3 regions of the Paenibacillus sp. 01T47 genome follow, and region 3 is predicted to be linked to each of the others. Evidence: predicted binding sites of a transcription regulator. Region 3 holds the regulator's gene; each other region holds the start of a gene.

Region 1 (5,738 bases), on a different contig from region 3:
CAATAACTTCACGCTCTAGCCGCCTGCGTCTTGCCATAACCATAGCATCTCCGATACCATGTACAACGATGCGAGCACTGCGGATGACATCCACAATTTCTCGAATGTTCGGCTCCTGCATAATAGATGCAAAAGCTTCCTCTCCCAGATGATCCGGCACATGTAGAAGTCTATACTGCGCTCCTGTACGCTTAGCCATCATGGAAGCAATCGTATTCGCTTGGTAATCCAAGCTCTCCCCTAGACCGCCTCTAGCCGGTACGAACAAGTTCGTATTCAGCTGAGAAGAACTAATCAGTTGATTCGACAGCTGTGCAATCGTCGTTCCGCCTGTTACAGCTACAACGTCGTTAGGCTGCATTACCTTGATAAGCACCTGACATCCCGCACGTCCAAGCTCTCGCTTTGTTTGGGCAGAGACTTCCGAATCGCCAGCAACTATAATGACCTGCGATAGGCCGTAGTGGCTGCGAATCGTTTCCTCCAGTTCGGATAGTCCGAACATTGTCTTGTAGAATGGCTCAAGCTGCTCTAATAGAAGCTTGCCTGAATCGCTAATCCGCATGCCTCCCGAATGAATCTCGAGCAACCCCTGCGTCTTTAGGAAATCGGTCTCTGCCCGAAGCATACGCTCCGTCATCGATAATACAGAAGCCAACGTTCGACGTCCGATTAAATCCGATACCATTACTTGATGCAAAATCGAATATCGTTTCTTCATGACCTCTAGCAGATCAGGCACAAGCTGCTGCTGCAGTTCAATGATCTGACGCATTTCTCATCCTTCACTCCATCGGCCTATAGCGTATTCGGTTCAAAATACGTTGGACTCAATATGTCCCGCGGTATCATTTCAAGTCCCACCTTTAGTTTATCGGAAATAACCGATTGTAGCAATAGCCGATTATCAATTGGAAACGGTTTCCGACGCATTTTTAACAAATTTAATTTTTGAACATCGCTTGCTTTAAAATCTTTAATATCATATAATCATTTTTGCGACTATTTTCTTACAGAAGCAGATAGCAGCAACAGCAGCTTTTCCTTATGCGCCCGTGGTCCAATGGATATGACGCAGCCCTCCGAAGGCTGAGATCTAGGTTCGATTCCTTGCGGGCGCGCCATTACTTTTTATTATCGCAAGTTCAAACTCTATATTGATACACACGAACCGTTCCTATACGCTGGAACGTTTTTTTTATTTTAAGCAACACCCAAGTGATTAATCTCCCGCTACAACATCCAACCTATGCCTCATGGAAAACACTCCAAATTGCGCTTGTATATTTCATCCAATCCACTTCAAACCCATTTTTTTCGTATACGCAGCAAGGGAATTACAGACCTGTTTGACTATCTTTGACTTTTGACTTTTCATCCGTTATTATGAGAATACGATTTAACCATTCATTGTTTTTTAGGAGGGGGCTTACGTTGGATATGAATTTCGTTCCTATGGTTATTGAGCAAAACAATCGGGGTGAGCGTGCGTATGACATTTACTCTCGCCTACTGAAAGATCGCATTATTTTTCTAGGATCAGGTGTAAACGACGTGGTGGCAAACTCCATCATCGCTCAATTGTTATTCCTGGCGGCAGACGACCCTGAGAAGGACATTTCTCTTTATATTAACAGCCCGGGCGGCTCAATTACGGCAGGCATGGCTATTTACGATACGATGCAATATATTAAACCTGATGTATCTACGATTTGTGTAGGTATGGCTGCTTCTATGGGTGCTTTCTTGCTTACTGCAGGTGCAATTGGCAAACGTTATGCGCTTCCGAACAGCGAAGTCATGATCCATCAGCCACTTGGCGGTGCAGAAGGCCAAGCAAGCGATATCGCCATTCGTGCGAAACGCATTATCGGCATGCGCGACAAGCTGAACGGTATTTTGGCAGAGCGCAGTGGACAATCGCTTGAACGTATCGAGAAAGATACAGACCGCGATTACTTCATGAGTGCAGCAGAAGCCAAAGAATATGGCTTGGTTGATAAAGTAATTGAGAAACTCGCATAATTCATTCCGCTAGGTCATAGGTTTGAACGCAAAAAAGAGCAAGTTCGGATTCATCCGAGCCTGCTCTTTTTTTTAGTGCAAACACATTCGTAAGATTATTGTACATTCCATATAAAAAAAGAGCTGCCGCCGCAAGCTCATAATGAACCTGCGTGACTTCTCTCCTTCTTCATTATTGGTTCTCCAGCTCTTCTTTGCTTACCAAAGCGACTAAAGCGTTTACAGCCTGTTCTGCGTCCGAACCCTCGGCACTAATGGATACTTCAGTGCCAGAACTGATAGCCAAACTCATAATACCCATTATGGATTTAGCATTTACTTTTTTGTCGTCTTTCTCTACAAATACTTCGGAGGAAAATTTGTTCGCTTCTTGTACGAATAATGCTGCTGGTCTTGCATGTAGTCCAGTCTTAAGACGAACAACAACCGGAAGCCTTGTCATGGAAACCATACCCCCTATATTTTTCTCAATCATTAGCATGCGGCAAAAGCTTATACGGCTCTGTTTGCCGTCTTCTGGCTGCAAAAGCTCGTTTCCGGACAAAGATAAGATGTGTAAGTATCAATGCTGCTTATTCTTATCTTTAAAAATTGCGTCATTTTAAATTATTATATCATTATACCAGCTGATGCACTAGGATAAAAGTTCAGACACCGCGGATTTTTTCCGCAAGTGCGTCGATTTTGCGCAAACGATGGTTTACGCCCGACTTACTGACCTTTCCTCCGAGCATTTCGCCGACCTCAGTCAAATTCATATCCGGATGCTGAAGCCTTATCTCAGCTACTTCCTTCAGCTTATCAGGCAAGCTATCCAGTCCTACTTCACGTTGAAGCAGCTTAATGTTCTCGATCTGACGAACAGCTGCACCGATCGTTTTATTTAGATTGGCCGTTTCGCAGTTTACGATCCGGTTTACTGAATTGCGCATGTCGCGCATGATTCGAACATCTTCAAACTTGAACAGAGCTTGGTGCGCACCAATAATATTGAGGAGCTCAATTATTTTCTCGCCCTCTTTGATGTAGAAGATAAATCCCTTTTTTCGCTCAATGCATCTCGCGTTAAGATCAAATTTGTTCGCAAGGTCAACTAACGACTCACAATGCTCTTGGTACATCGAAGAGATTTCCAAATGATAAGATGAACCTTCTGGATTGTTAACCGATCCGCCAGCAAGAAACGCACCCCGTAGATAGGAGCGTTTGCAGCAAGGCTTGCGAATGATTTCCTTATCGATGCCTAAATTGAACATAAAACCTTCCGATACAATTTTGAGCTCGCTTAATATTTCCTGAACTCTAGCCGGTATACGGACAATATACACGTTGTTTTTTTTCAATCTCATCTTTTTACGGACAAGCAGTTCTACATGCACATCATAATGTTTTTTGAGCAGGGAATAAATCCTTCTGGCAATCGCGGCATTTTCCGTTGAGATGTCCAAAACGACTTTGCGGCTAGATACGCTAACCGAACCATTCATCCGTATGAGTGCAGATAGCTCCGCTATCTCACAGCAGCTGTCCGCTTCAATTAATGTCAGCTCTTTCTTTGTTTGGGCCGCAAATGACATTGTGTATCACCTCTTTCGTAACATCCAGTTCTCTACCAGCTTATAAATATGATGGCTTAAGCGTTCGGCATCATGCCGAAGAAAAGTGCGAAACAATACTAGCCGATCCGCAATGACTTCATAACCCTTTTGCGTAACTGCATCTAAATCCAAATGGACGGCCTTTGCGCCAAGCTCAGCATATCTGCTTTCGATTTGCGGCGGAATTTCGCCGTCATTTACAATGACATAATCGAATAGATGTTGACCGATATGAGCATGAATGGCATCAAGGTGATCGCCTACCGAATAATTATCAGTTTCCCCAGGCTGGGTCATAACATTACATACAAATAATTTTACGGCTTCTGATTCCACGATGGCAGTTGCCAGTTTAGGAACTAGCAAGTTTGGAATAATACTTGTATATAAGCTGCCCGGTCCAATCAATATAGCATCGGCCTGTTCAATGGCCTCGACTGCCTCTCGCAGCGGTTCGACATCGGCTGGTTCCAAAAACACTCGTTTAATGACCTTGCCAGCTTTCGGAATCATGGATTCCCCTGTGACAATGCTGCCATCAGCCATTTCCGCTTTAAGTACGATAGCCTGATTCGCTGCGGGCAGAACCCGTCCTCGAACCGCTAACACACGGCTCAGCTCACGAATCCCAGTTACAAAGTCGCCGGATATATCGGTCATTGCTGCCAGCATAAGATTGCCAAGGCTGTGGCCTGCAAGTCCCGGTACCGTTTTGAAACGATACTGAAGAACCTCAGTCAGCAGCGGCTCAGCATCCGCTAATGCCATAAGTACGTTCCGAATGTCACCCGGAGGCGGAATTTGCAGCTCATTGCGTAAAATGCCTGAGCTCCCGCCATCATCGGCAACCGTAACAATCGCGGTAATATCGAGCGGCTTCTCCTTAAGACCTCGCAGCATAACAGAGAGACCTGTACCGCCGCCAATTACGACGATTTTAGGCCGTCTCATTATCTTGTGTCTACTTTGCATTTTCTCACCTCGTCAATGCTTGTCACGTTCGGCATCGCGATGGCTGACACGCACACGTTCCGTATCACTGCTGCCGAGCATGCGTCCCAAATATTCTGCTATAGCAACGGAACGATGCTTACCGCCAGTACAGCCAATACCGATAACAACCTGACTTTTCCCTTCCTTACGATAAAGCGGAATAAGGAATTGCAACATATCCAGCAGCTTCGTTAGAAATTGCTGAGTTTCAGGCCATTTCATAACGTATTCATATACATCGGGATTTTGACCAGTATTTGGGCGCAGATGCTCGACATAATGCGGATTAGGCAAGAAACGAACATCATAGATCAAATCCGCATCGATAGGAATGCCATATTTAAAGCCAAAGGAAGTTACATTTATCGACAAGCTGTTTTGCTCTAGGTGTGTAAAATGAGAAATAATACGTTCCTTCAATTGTGCTGGTTTCAAAATACTCGTATCAATAACCTGTGATGCCCAGCCCTTTAAATCCTCAAGCAGGCGACGTTCGTTGCGAATGCCCTCAAGCGGCATGCCCTCAGGCGCCAGCGGATGACGACGTCGGCTTTCCTTATAGCGCTGAACCAAGACAGAATCAGTTGCATCCAAAAATAAGATTTCACAGCTAATCGTATAATGCTCCTTGATATAGGCCAACGACTCCGAAAGCGCCGTGAAAAATTCACGCCCGCGCAAATCGATAACAAGCGCAACGTTGCCGATTTTACCGTTCGACTGATCGATCAACTCTGCAAATTTAGGAATAAGAACGGGCGGCAGATTATCTACGCAGAAGAAACCGAGATCCTCCAGGCTTTGGACAGCAATGGTCTTGCCCGCGCCAGACATCCCGGTTATTATGACAAGCTTTGCTACTGCTGCTGTCGTTTCCATGAATAAACCTCCTAAAGACTTTGCGAATGCAAAGTCACTTCGTAAGGATACGCTTAGACTTTGCGAATGCAAAGTCACTTCGTAAGGATACACTTAGACTTTGCGAATGCAAAGTCACTTCGTAAGGATATGCTTAAGGTTTGCTAGGGCAAACCTACTTCGTAAGAATACGCTTAAGGTTTGCGAACGCAAACCTACTTCGTAAGAATAGGCTAAGACTTTGCAGATGCAAAGTCTCTTCGT
Region 2 (5,738 bases), on a different contig from region 3:
AAATAGCGTCACTTGCTACAAAAGGAATAGTGCTGCCATCCTTCTCCAAAATCCAGTGGTCATTCGCAAATTTCACCAAAGAGCTGTTGCCTATAGCAAAACCAATCGCATCAGTCGTAGGTTTTACATCCAGCATATAGGTTGCGCTCTGTAGGAGTGGCGCATCGTTATTCAATACCGTCCCCGTGATACCGGACAACTTCAAAAAGCGATTGCTGCCTTCTTTGATGATGGATGAAGAGCCGCTGCTCCACCCTCCCGTAATGCCATCCTGAAAGTTGTTGCTGTATTGCACCAATTCCTTTGGAGTAATCATTTGATTCGTATACTGCAGGTTGTCGATATACAGCTCTACTGTGCTTCTGATTCGAAGTCCAAACAAGCCAGCCGCATCGGTAAATTCAGCAAATGTAATATCGCCAACTAGCTTTTTGTTCATATAGACCGTAATTGTTTTTCCATTAAAATTGAACAATAGATTGTTCCATTTCCCCTGAATCGGATAAGGAATATTTAAATTGCTGCCCCAACCGGAGCTGGATTCAGGCAACCAGCGATTTGGATCGACTCCGATTTCGCTAAAGATGCTTGCCGTCTCATTCATTCTGAAGCCAAATGCAAAACCTTGGCCGCTAGAAAGCTTCACCGGATTGACTAGCTTAAAGTCCAATGAAAGCGTACCCGATTGTAGCTGCGGGGAATCCAAATCTGCTCCGCGTTCTTTAGCGCCTTTTTTTAGCGATAATACCTTGTTGCCTGTAATGTCTGTTACCACTTGAGCGTTAAGTCCGGACCAACGCGGTGTGTACGCCGGGTCTTCATAATTTTGTACATAATTGATGATATCTGACGGTTTTTCGGTTTGGCCAACGCCTTGAATGTTAATATCCTTCAAAACGACTTGTCCCGTCGCAAAACGTTTATACAAGGCCACCTGACCTATTCCAGCCTTCAAATTCAATAAATTTGTTTCCTTGTTGTAATAAGTAACGCCATCAACGATAACCAATAGCTTGTTTCCGTTATAACCAATCTTGATTCGGTAATCGGTATCCATTTTCAACTCGGGTCCTTCAAAAGATTCCCACGCGCCAGAACCATCTGGGCTTTGAATGACCCAAGTCGTACCCGCATCATAACGAATAGACAATCCTTGGGTAGAATTATAGGCACCGATTACAAACCCTATATTGCCTTGTGTCCCGCTGGTGTAACGCAGCGTTGCATCGATTGTGCCGGCGGAAAGCCATGGTCCTTTATCCCAAGCAGCAATAGCGATATTTTTTTCTAACGAATTCATTTCTACCGTCAGCCCATTGTTAACCGATGTAGTCCCGTTTCCTTTCATAAAAGTCATCAATTCGGGCTGCATGGACTGATAATTGTTGCTGTAAGAAACGATGCTTTGTCCATCTGGCACATTGCTCGTAATCTCATTTAGAAATACTGTAAAATCGTTTTCCCTCACTGTAACTTCTGCGGAAGCCTTGAGGGGAGTGCCTTGAACGCTGCCTTCTACTTTAAAAGCTCCCGCCTCAGCATATTGCGAGGGATCAATTTCGTCCCACCTTACCTGAACTTGTCCAACGGATTCATCGCTAAATACAGCTTGTACCTCCAGCGGAAGAATCGGCGGGTTCCCTATTGTTGTGTTCATCTCGATAGAGGGAATGCTCGCGATCGTTTTTACCTCAACGACTTCCTCTGCATAGGATACCGCACTTGGCCATACAGCCAGTTGACTCAAAATAACAAAACAAATCATCCAAACATACAATTTGAAAACCGTGCTTTTTTTCCTCTTAATCATCTGTCACCCATCCTCCATGGTAATCTGATCCTAATTGGATTTTATTAGCATAGAACAGATGAAAGCGCTTAAGAATGATCATTTTTGTTAGAAGTCTGATCTTTTTTGAAAAAAGTCTGTATGGGGTGGGGCAGGTGCTATGGTGCTGCCCGCTCAGTTGCATCTAGGTGCATAGTTAATCGTAATGGCATAGTTTCCACAATAGCTTGATCTATGTGCACAGCTAACCGTAATAGCTTCATTTAGATGCATAGTTAACCTCATTAGCTTGATCTAGGTGCACAGCTAACCGTAATAGCTTCATTTAGATGCAGAGCTAACTGTAATAGCTTCATTTAGGTACATAGTTAACCTCAATAACTTGATCTAGGTGCATTTCTGCACCTATTCCGCTAACTACTTTTCAAATCCTCTCAACTAGATGCACTTCTACACCTATTTGTGTTATTTCCATCAAATTTTATAATAACAAGTGCACTTCTGCGCTTATTTACACTTTACGATCGGTCACGCACACTACAATCACACTACATGCACAAACCATATAAACACTCTAATTACACTACCTACACAACTCACATATAAATCCTTGCACATATCACAAACGCATACTCTCACTCCAAATACACTTAAAATATGCACACTGCTGCGCACCCATTTATCACTATCTACAAAAGCGAAGAACAAAAATCAGGATAACTAAGTGAGAACCCCAGTTAGCAGCAGTAACTTTATCTAAGTGCATAAATGCACCTATTCCGCCAGCTACCTTACAAATCCGCTCAACTAGATGCACTTTTGCACCTCTTTGCATCATTTCCATCAAATTTGATAGAAACTAGTGCACTTTTGCGCTTATTTACACTTCACATCCGGTCACGCACACTACAATCACACAACATGCGTAAACCACTTATACTCTCAATGCACATAACCTACACAAATCACATACTGTTAGTTTAATAGCACTCCTTGTACACTTAACAATCATCCAATCGGACACCTTGCACGCTCTACAAACGCATAACCCAACACCCAATACACTAAACAAACGCACATTCCCTCATAGTCCAGTATCTACTCTCAACAAAAACAGTCGAGAGTACATGCTGATTAGTTAAGTGAGCACCCCGGTTCATATCAGCAGGCTCATCTAAGAGCATAAATACACCTATTCCGACAACTACTTTTCCAAATCACTCAAATAGATGCACTTGTGCACCTATTTGAGTAAATTCCACCTTATCTATTGAAAATAGATGCACTCCTGCGCTTATTCAAACTTTACGCGCGGTACATGCATACTTCACTCACATTACGTGCACAATCCAAATTCACACCCCCCACACACTACATTCACAATCCATCTACACCATTTCAATCCCGCTTTACCTACACAAATCGCATGCAATTAAACCACACTCCACTTACATACAATTTGCATGCAATCCAGTAACACTCCAGATACTTACAAGTCACACGCTCCACAAATGAACACATTCACACATATTCAGCCGTCATTTCTAATTCCTCTCTTACTCTTACTCTTACTCTTACTCTTACTCCTACTCCTAGTCCTAGTCCTACTTCTACGTCCACTTCCGTTCCCTAAAAAAAAGGATTAAAAGCCGAGCGTATTAGCTCATAGCTGACAATACGAATGCCTTTTCCAGATACAACTGGACGCAGTTTGCCAACGTCACACAGTCTTTTCAAATATTTGACTGCCGTGCGGCGATTAATATGAAACTCCTTCATCACATCGGCTGGGCGAATATTCTTGTTCGACCTAAACGCATAATGCAATAACTCACGCTCCAGGCGTGTCATGTTTTGCTCTTGCGTGTGAGTCACCAAATAAGGAGCCAGCAGCGACTGCAGCAAAGACACAATAAGCTGCGGTTTTTCCTCCAACTCGTCATAAGGTATGGACACGACGCGGTATCCAAGCACTTGCAGAAATGTCTCCCGATTTAATTCCCGTCGGTATCGAATTCGATCGGTATTCTGAACATGAGGTCCATAACCCTTTATTTCGAAAGCGAACCTCGTCGCTCCCCGCTGCCAAACTAAATCAATATAAAAAGGGTTCCCACGCCAATCCACGACTTCATACTCCGGATATAAATGATCAAAACTACCCATCATCGGCCACCAGACTTGCTTCAAAAACAAACGTTCACCATGCCCATGTCCACGCTGAAGCCTGCTCTTGTGCTCTCCCTTACTTGCACGCAAATGTTTTTTCAACCATTTCTCATGTTCTTCAGCAAATTCCATCTCTCATCCTCCTCAAAATGAAAAAACGTCCTTGGCTCCTCTTGAACAGAGGAAAACCAGGGACGTTCTACGTCACACTTTTTTATTCAACTTTTTATAAGATGTCATACTATGACGTTCGACGTCACACTTTTTTTATTTACCTTTTTATAAGATGTCAGCCTATGACGTTCTACGTCACAACTATCTTATTCAACTTTTCAAATACGTCAGCCTATGACGTTCTACGTCACACTTTTTTTATTTAACTTTTTATAAGATGTCATACCATGACGTTCTACGTCAAAACTATTTTATTCATCTTTTTATAATATGTCATACTATGACGTTCTACGTCACAACTATCTTATTCAACTTTTAAAAGACATCAGCCTATGACGCTAATGCTACATCTTAAGCTGATTCCTTTTTTCACACACTCTCTCTAACTTGTTACATTCGTGCCAGTAGAGCAGCCGCCTCTGCACGAGTCAAAGTCGCGAGCGGCTTGAAGCTTCCATCCTTGTAGCCAGTAATAATACCGGAATCTATTATTGCGCCCACCAGCCCAAGGTTTGATGCTTGTATGGATGATTTGTCAGAAATCTTAGCTAAGCCATCCGTTTTTTCGATCAACTTTAGAGCTTTAGCTGTCCATACCGCTACCTCTTCTCTTGTAATCGGCTGTTCAGGCTTGAAGCGATTTCCATATTTTGAAGCATCAATCCAGCCTTGTGTTACAGCCGATTCAATATATGGCCTAGACCAGCGCGTGCTCGGGACGTCAAGAAATGACAGATTTTCTGCTTTAACAGAAACTTTCAATTTCTTCGCAAGCATAGCCAGAAACTGCTCCCTCGTTACCTGAGCTGCAGGACGGTATGTTCCATCTGGAAAACCGTCAACAACGCCAGCTGCTGCAAGTTCCTCAACAGCTCCTTTTGCCCAGTGCAGCTTCAAATCGGAAAATAAAAGTCCAGAAGTATGTTTAACCTCAATATCTGAGAAGGTTAATTCACCTGCTGAATCGATAACTGCGACTTGGAAGTTGTTGCTAATTCTACTTACTGCCGTCTTCTCTCCAGCGATAGGGAGCTCCCACTTCAACTTGCCTGCTAAATTATACGATGCAAGAGAATGACGTCCTCTACTAGCGTAAGTATTATCAGATAAAGTAAGAAGCCATTCATTCTGCTGCTGATTGATGCTATTTGTGGATTCGGGATAATTTTTCACATTAATAAAACGGATAAGCTCTTCTCCCTCGGTCACGCCAATATTCTCGCCAGGTTTAAATATAACGAGCTTATTTTCGCTTAAAAATGGTCCTGTATAGGCATATACTTTCAAATTTTTCTTCCATTTCGATTTGCCTTCTTTATCTATTGCTTCTACAGTACCTTGTGAGCTGCCCGTAACAATGGTCCCATCCTGAAGAAGTAACGGTTTATAAAATGTATTATCTGACACACCGAGCTCATACTTCCAACGAATGCTGCCAGATGAAGCATTAATAGCGTAAAGTGTGCCATGTCTACGAATTTGTACAATACCTGAAGGAATAGCCGAACTCTCACCAACCGCTTCTTCTGCCGTAGTAATAATATATAACGTGTCTCCTATATCGTTTAAAGTTGGCTCAAAATGTGTGATTTCTCCACTCAACGAT
Region 3 (5,738 bases):
CAATGTGTGTAGCTGACGAATACTAATCGGTCGAGGGCTTATCCTAAACACGTTTACTGTGACCCATACATCCAGTAGACAGCAGCATAAAGGCTTCAGCAAGCCTAAACTTTCGTATCCAGTTTTCAGGGCGTAAACACCTTGAAGGACTTTGGTTGGATCTTTTCTGAGGAGACTCAGGACTGCATTTCAACGAAAAATCCAGTTTGGTGGCGATGGCGGAGGTGAACCACGCGTTCCCATACCGAACACGACCGTTAAGCCCTTCAGCGCCGATGGTACTTAGACCGCAGGGTCTTGGGAGAGTAGGACGTCGCCAAGCACGAGAGACCTATCGCATAATATGCGATAGGTTTTTTGTTGTTTTTGTATGCAGAAAATGAGCATTAATCATATAAATGAATCCGGCTATGTATAAACAGCATGCAAGCGTACCAAGCTAATGGAAAATCAATTTTACCGAGCACTTGACCTTTTGCTGAAATTGCATATAATAAAATCAAGGTCAAAGAAAGTCAAAGTCAGTTGTCCGAATATTCGGTGTATATTCTGATTTGATTGCAAGACCTCATTAATACCTATGTTTCAACTTTAGTTTTATTGGTTATTTCTCAGGGAGGTTGGTGGTTTGCGTAACATTTCCGATCTCATCGAACAGTACTTGAAGCTTATGCTTCAAGAAAGTCCAGAGGGCGCAGTAGAAATTCAACGCAATGACCTGGCTGACAAATTTTCTTGTGTACCGTCGCAAATCAACTATGTAATTAGTACTCGATTTACCATGGAGAAAGGATACATGGTTGAAAGTAAGCGCGGCGGCGGAGGCTATATCCGAATACAACGGATTGAGCTTCCTGCATTAAAGGCGATTCAATTCCATATCGAAGAAACGGTTGGAGAATGTGTCGATCAAGGTGCAGCGGAAGGGCTTATTTATCAGCTTGAGGAAGCAAGACTTATCTCTAAGCGCGAGGGAAATCTACTCCGTGCGGCTGTGCATCGCGATACCATTGCACTGAAGCTGCCGCTAAGGGATGAAATTCGGGCAAGGTTGTTAAGGTCCATGCTTATCTCATTGCTGGTTAAGTAATGACAAACCGTTTATACCGGGAGGAGGGATCAGGCTTGTTTTGCCAAGATTGCGGTAAAAAACCGGCTACGCTTCATTTCACAAAAATTATTAATGGCGAGAAGACCGAATTTCATATTTGTGAAAGCTGTGCTCGTGAGAAAGGCGAAGGCATTCCAGGCGCGCCAAATAGCTTTTCTATTCATAGCTTACTATCTGGGCTTCTTGATTTCGAACAGCTTGGCGGGTCGACGATAACCGGCATCAAGCAGCCAGCGCTGCGCTGCGAGGAATGTGGACTGACCTATACACAGTTTAGCAAAATCGGTCGATTCGGCTGCAGCTCTTGCTATCAGTCGTTCGAAGGTAAGCTTGATCCACTTCTCAAACGTATTCACAGCAGCACCGTACACAGCGGTAAAATCCCTAAGCGCTCAGGCGGGCAAATCCAGTGCAAGCGCGAGATTGAACAGCTGAGGCGGGATCTACAGGAGAAGATTGATCAAGAGGAATTTGAAAGCGCGGCTGAGCTGCGTGATCGAATACGTGAATTAGAGCGCAAAATGGCAGACCTGTAGGCTGGCATAGAAGGAGTGAAGGAACCTCTTGACTAAGCATCGATTCTCACAGCATGCGCTCAGCGAATGGATGAAGGACGCAGGTCCTGAATCTGAAATTGTCATTAGCAGCAGAGTGCGAGTAGCCCGAAATTTACGTCATCAGCCTTTTCCATTACTTGCAACAAATCAGCAATCTAAGGATGTCATGGATCAGCTGACTGAAGTTAGCCAAAGCGGCAAGCTGCAGTCAATTGGATCATTTGAGACCATTGTATTGTCAGATTTAAGCGAGCTTGATAAAAGGGTGCTTGTTGAAAAGCATTTAATCAGTCCCAATTTAGCGAACGAATCGCGATGCGGGGCCGTTATTTTAAGCGATAATGAATCTGTTAGCATAATGATTAACGAAGAAGATCATTTGCGCATTCAATGTCTGTATCCAGGTTTCCAAATCCAGGAGGCATGGGCATTGGCCAGCGGAATTGACGATATTTTTGAAGAGTCGGCTGATTATGCATTTGATGAGAAACGCGGTTATTTGACGACATGTCCAACGAATGTGGGCACAGGCATCAGGGCATCCGTCATGATGCATTTGCCGGCACTCGTTTTAACGTCTCAAATCAATCGGATATTGTCAGCTGTTACACAGGTAGGCTTGGCAGTAAGAGGCTTGTACGGCGAAGGCAGTGAAGCGCTTGGGAATTTATTTCAGGTGTCTAACCAAATTACGCTCGGGCAATCCGAGAATGAGATTATTGAAAATCTTTATGGTGTTGCAAGACAAATCATCGAGCATGAGAAAGCGGCACGCAAACGTCTTATGCATGAGTCGCGGCTGAGGACAGAGGATCGCGTGAAGCGCTCATACGGTATTTTAGCATATGCTTCAATTATGGATTCCAAGGAAGCTGCGCAGCGGTTGTCAGATGTGCGGCTTGGTGCAGACCTTGGCATTTTATCAGATGTAACGCCACAAGTGTTGAATGAACTTTTGGTCATGACTCAGCCTGGATTTTTACAACAAACCTTCGACGAGAAGATGAGTCCAGAGCAGAGAGATTTCAGGAGAGCAGAACTCATACGCAAGCAATTGCGTGGTGAAAAAGGCCATGGGGGTGCGTAAATATGATGTTTGGAAGATTCACGGAGCGAGCACAGAAGGTGCTTGCATTGGCGCAAGAAGAAGCGGTTCGTCTCGGACATAACAATATTGGTACGGAGCATATTTTGCTAGGCCTTATTCGCGAAGGGGAAGGAATAGCGGCTAAAGCATTGATTGGACTAGGACTTGGGCTTGAGAAGATTCAAGATGAAGTTGAGGCACTGATCGGTCGCGGTCAAGAGCAGCCTAACAACATTGCCTATACGCCACGTGCGAAAAAAGTAATTGAGCTTTCGATGGATGAAGCAAGAAAGCTTGGACATACGTACGTTGGCACAGAGCATATTTTGCTTGGTCTTATCCGTGAAGGAGAAGGCGTTGCAGCACGTGTGCTCAACAATCTTGGCATTAGCCTAAATAAGGCTCGTCAACAAGTCCTTCAGCTTCTTGGCAGCAGTGAAGCAGTCTCAAGCAATCACGGTTCACCAGCAAATGTTAGCACGCCTACACTAGATGGACTTGCAAGAGATTTAACTGCTTATGCGAAGGAAGGAAATCTGGATCCTGTGATCGGCCGGAGCAAAGAAATTGAGCGTGTAATTCAAGTGCTTAGCCGCCGTACGAAGAACAATCCAGTACTAATCGGGGAACCAGGCGTCGGTAAAACAGCAATTGCCGAAGGTCTCGCGCAGAAGATTATCGAGAATGAAATTCCCGAAACTTTGCGTGATAAGCGTGTCATGACACTGGATATGGGCTCCGTAGTAGCAGGTACAAAGTACCGTGGTGAGTTTGAAGATCGACTTAAGAAAATTATGGATGAGATTCGCCAAGCGGGCAATATTATTCTATTCATCGATGAGCTTCATACGTTGATTGGTGCAGGCGGAGCAGAGGGTGCAATCGATGCATCTAATATTTTGAAACCTGCATTAGCACGCGGTGAACTGCAATGTATCGGTGCAACTACCCTTGATGAATACCGCAAATATATTGAAAAAGATGCAGCGCTTGAGCGTCGTTTCCAACCTATAACGGTAGATCAGCCATCTCCAGAAGAAGCGATTCAAATTTTATACGGCTTACGCGATCGTTATGAAGCTCATCACCGTGTGAAAATTACGGATGAAGCTATCGTGCAAGCAGTTAAATTATCGGATCGTTACATTCCGGATCGGTTCTTGCCAGATAAAGCAATTGACCTTATTGATGAAGCCGGTTCAAAGGTACGCTTGCATTCTTACACTGTACCGCCAAACTTGAAGCAGCTTGAAAACCGTTTGGAAGATATCCGCAAGGAGAAGGATGCAGCGGTTCAAAGCCAAGAATTCGAGAAAGCGGCAGCACTTCGCGATACGGAGCAAAAAATTCGCGAAGAGCTTGATATTACTAAGAACCAGTGGAAAGAAAAACAAGGCCGTACTGATTCTGAAGTGACACCAGAGGATATTGCTCAGGTTGTAGCTAGCTGGACGGGGATTCCTGTTAGCAAGCTGGCTGAAGAAGAGACGGAACGACTTCTGAAAATGGAAGATATTCTTCATGATCGCATCATTGGTCAAGATGATGCCGTGAAGTCGGTATCCAGAGCGATTCGCCGTGCGCGTGCCGGCTTGAAAGATCCGAAGCGTCCAATCGGCTCATTCATTTTCTTAGGTCCAACGGGTGTAGGTAAAACGGAGCTCGCCAGAGCACTTGCAGAAGCGATGTTCGGAGATGAAAATGCGGTTATCCGTATCGACATGTCGGAATATATGGAGAAACATTCGACATCCCGTCTAGTCGGAGCGCCTCCTGGTTATGTAGGTTATGAAGAAGGCGGACAGTTAACTGAGAAAGTTCGCCGCAAGCCATATTCCGTTGTTTTGCTAGATGAAATTGAGAAAGCTCACCCTGAGGTATTTAATATATTGCTTCAGGTGCTGGAGGATGGTCGCTTGACTGATTCCAAAGGCCGCGTTGTCGATTTCCGCAACACGCTAATTATTATGACTTCTAACGTTGGAGCGGATCAAATCAAGCGTAATTCCTCGCTCGGCTTCACTGCCGTACAGGATGCGGGACGCGACTTCCAGCAAATGAAGGATAAAGTGCTTAGCGAGCTTAAGAAAAGCTTCCGTCCGGAGTTCTTGAACCGTATCGATGAAAGCATCGTGTTCCATTCGCTTGGCGAGGAGCATATTGCTCAAATCGTAACACTCATGTCGGATGAGCTTCGCAAGCGTCTGCGTGAGCAGGAAGTTGACTTCATCTTGACGGATGCAGCAAAAAGCTTCCTTGCGAAGGAAGGCTACGATCCGCAATATGGAGCTCGTCCGCTTCGCCGGGCAATCCAAAAACATATCGAAGACCGTTTGTCCGAAGATTTGTTGATGGGTAAAATCCAAAAAGGCGATACGTTCACAATCGATGAGAAGGATGGCGGTCTAACCGTTACCAAATCGATTTCCGAACAAGAGCCAGAAGAATCCACTACAAAATAAGCATAATATTAAACTGTCCCGCAATCAGAATAGCTGCTTGCGGGACAGTTTTTATTAACACAATAAATTGACAATGATAATCATTATCGTATAATAAGATTATAGCGTTACATAGAATGGAGGAACAACGATGATAGTTGTCACCAATACGATAAAAGTAAAAAAAGGCCACGGGGAGACGGTGGCGAGTAGATTTCAAAACTCCAAAGGCATAGATTTATCGCCTGGTTTTGTGCGCATGGAAGTGTTGTTAACGGAAGGCTTAGAAGAATATGATGAGCTTAAAGTAAGCACGACTTGGGAAACCAAAGTTTCCTTTGAGGGCTGGGTGAACAGTGATTCTTTTCGGCAAGCACATGCTCATAGAGGCGGGGGACAACAGGGCGAGGCAGGCCAGCAAACGGAAAGTGTGATGCTCGGCTCACAATTGACAACGCATCGCGTGTTAGTTGCTCGGCAAGCTGGAATCGAGCTTAAGCAGCATTAATTCTATTTATTTATCATTTGGAGCTCTAATAAAT

What was found. Region 3 encodes CtsR, which represses protease genes until heat stress. Its sites were predicted from a motif close to ATGGTCAATAAAGGTCAAACA; they were not measured.
Region 1: clpP (ATP-dependent Clp endopeptidase proteolytic subunit ClpP) is a predicted target of CtsR. The motif match lies at 1,347-1,367, and genes of this name have one in related genera.
Region 2: AC1DOV_RS23140 (endo-alpha-N-acetylgalactosaminidase family protein) is a predicted target of CtsR. The motif match lies at 1,903-1,923, and genes of this name have one in related genera.

Annotation. Positions count from the first base shown of each region.
Region 1 is NZ_JBFTPA010000031.1:14,404-20,141, forward strand. It holds gene AC1DOV_RS32025 (sugar-binding transcriptional regulator) at 1-775, opposite strand, end outside; tRNA gene AC1DOV_RS32030 (tRNA-Arg) at 1,050-1,124, shown strand; gene clpP (ATP-dependent Clp endopeptidase proteolytic subunit ClpP) at 1,441-2,025, shown strand; gene AC1DOV_RS32040 (HPr family phosphocarrier protein) at 2,198-2,467, opposite strand; gene whiA (DNA-binding protein WhiA) at 2,673-3,602, opposite strand; gene AC1DOV_RS32050 (gluconeogenesis factor YvcK family protein) at 3,609-4,574, opposite strand; gene rapZ (RNase adapter RapZ) at 4,608-5,495, opposite strand.
Region 2 is NZ_JBFTPA010000013.1:166,289-172,026, reverse strand. It holds gene AC1DOV_RS23140 (endo-alpha-N-acetylgalactosaminidase family protein) at 1-1,810, opposite strand, end outside; gene AC1DOV_RS23135 (hypothetical protein) at 3,419-4,090, opposite strand; gene AC1DOV_RS23130 (outer membrane protein assembly factor BamB family protein) at 4,523-5,738, opposite strand, start outside.
Region 3 is NZ_JBFTPA010000025.1:42-5,779, forward strand. It holds partial or broken rRNA gene AC1DOV_RS30360 (23S ribosomal RNA) at 1-46, shown strand, start outside; rRNA gene rrf (5S ribosomal RNA) at 206-322, shown strand; gene AC1DOV_RS30370 (CtsR family transcriptional regulator) at 629-1,090, shown strand; gene AC1DOV_RS30375 (UvrB/UvrC motif-containing protein) at 1,126-1,647, shown strand; gene AC1DOV_RS30380 (protein arginine kinase) at 1,676-2,755, shown strand; gene clpC (ATP-dependent protease ATP-binding subunit ClpC) at 2,758-5,217, shown strand; gene AC1DOV_RS30390 (antibiotic biosynthesis monooxygenase) at 5,348-5,704, shown strand.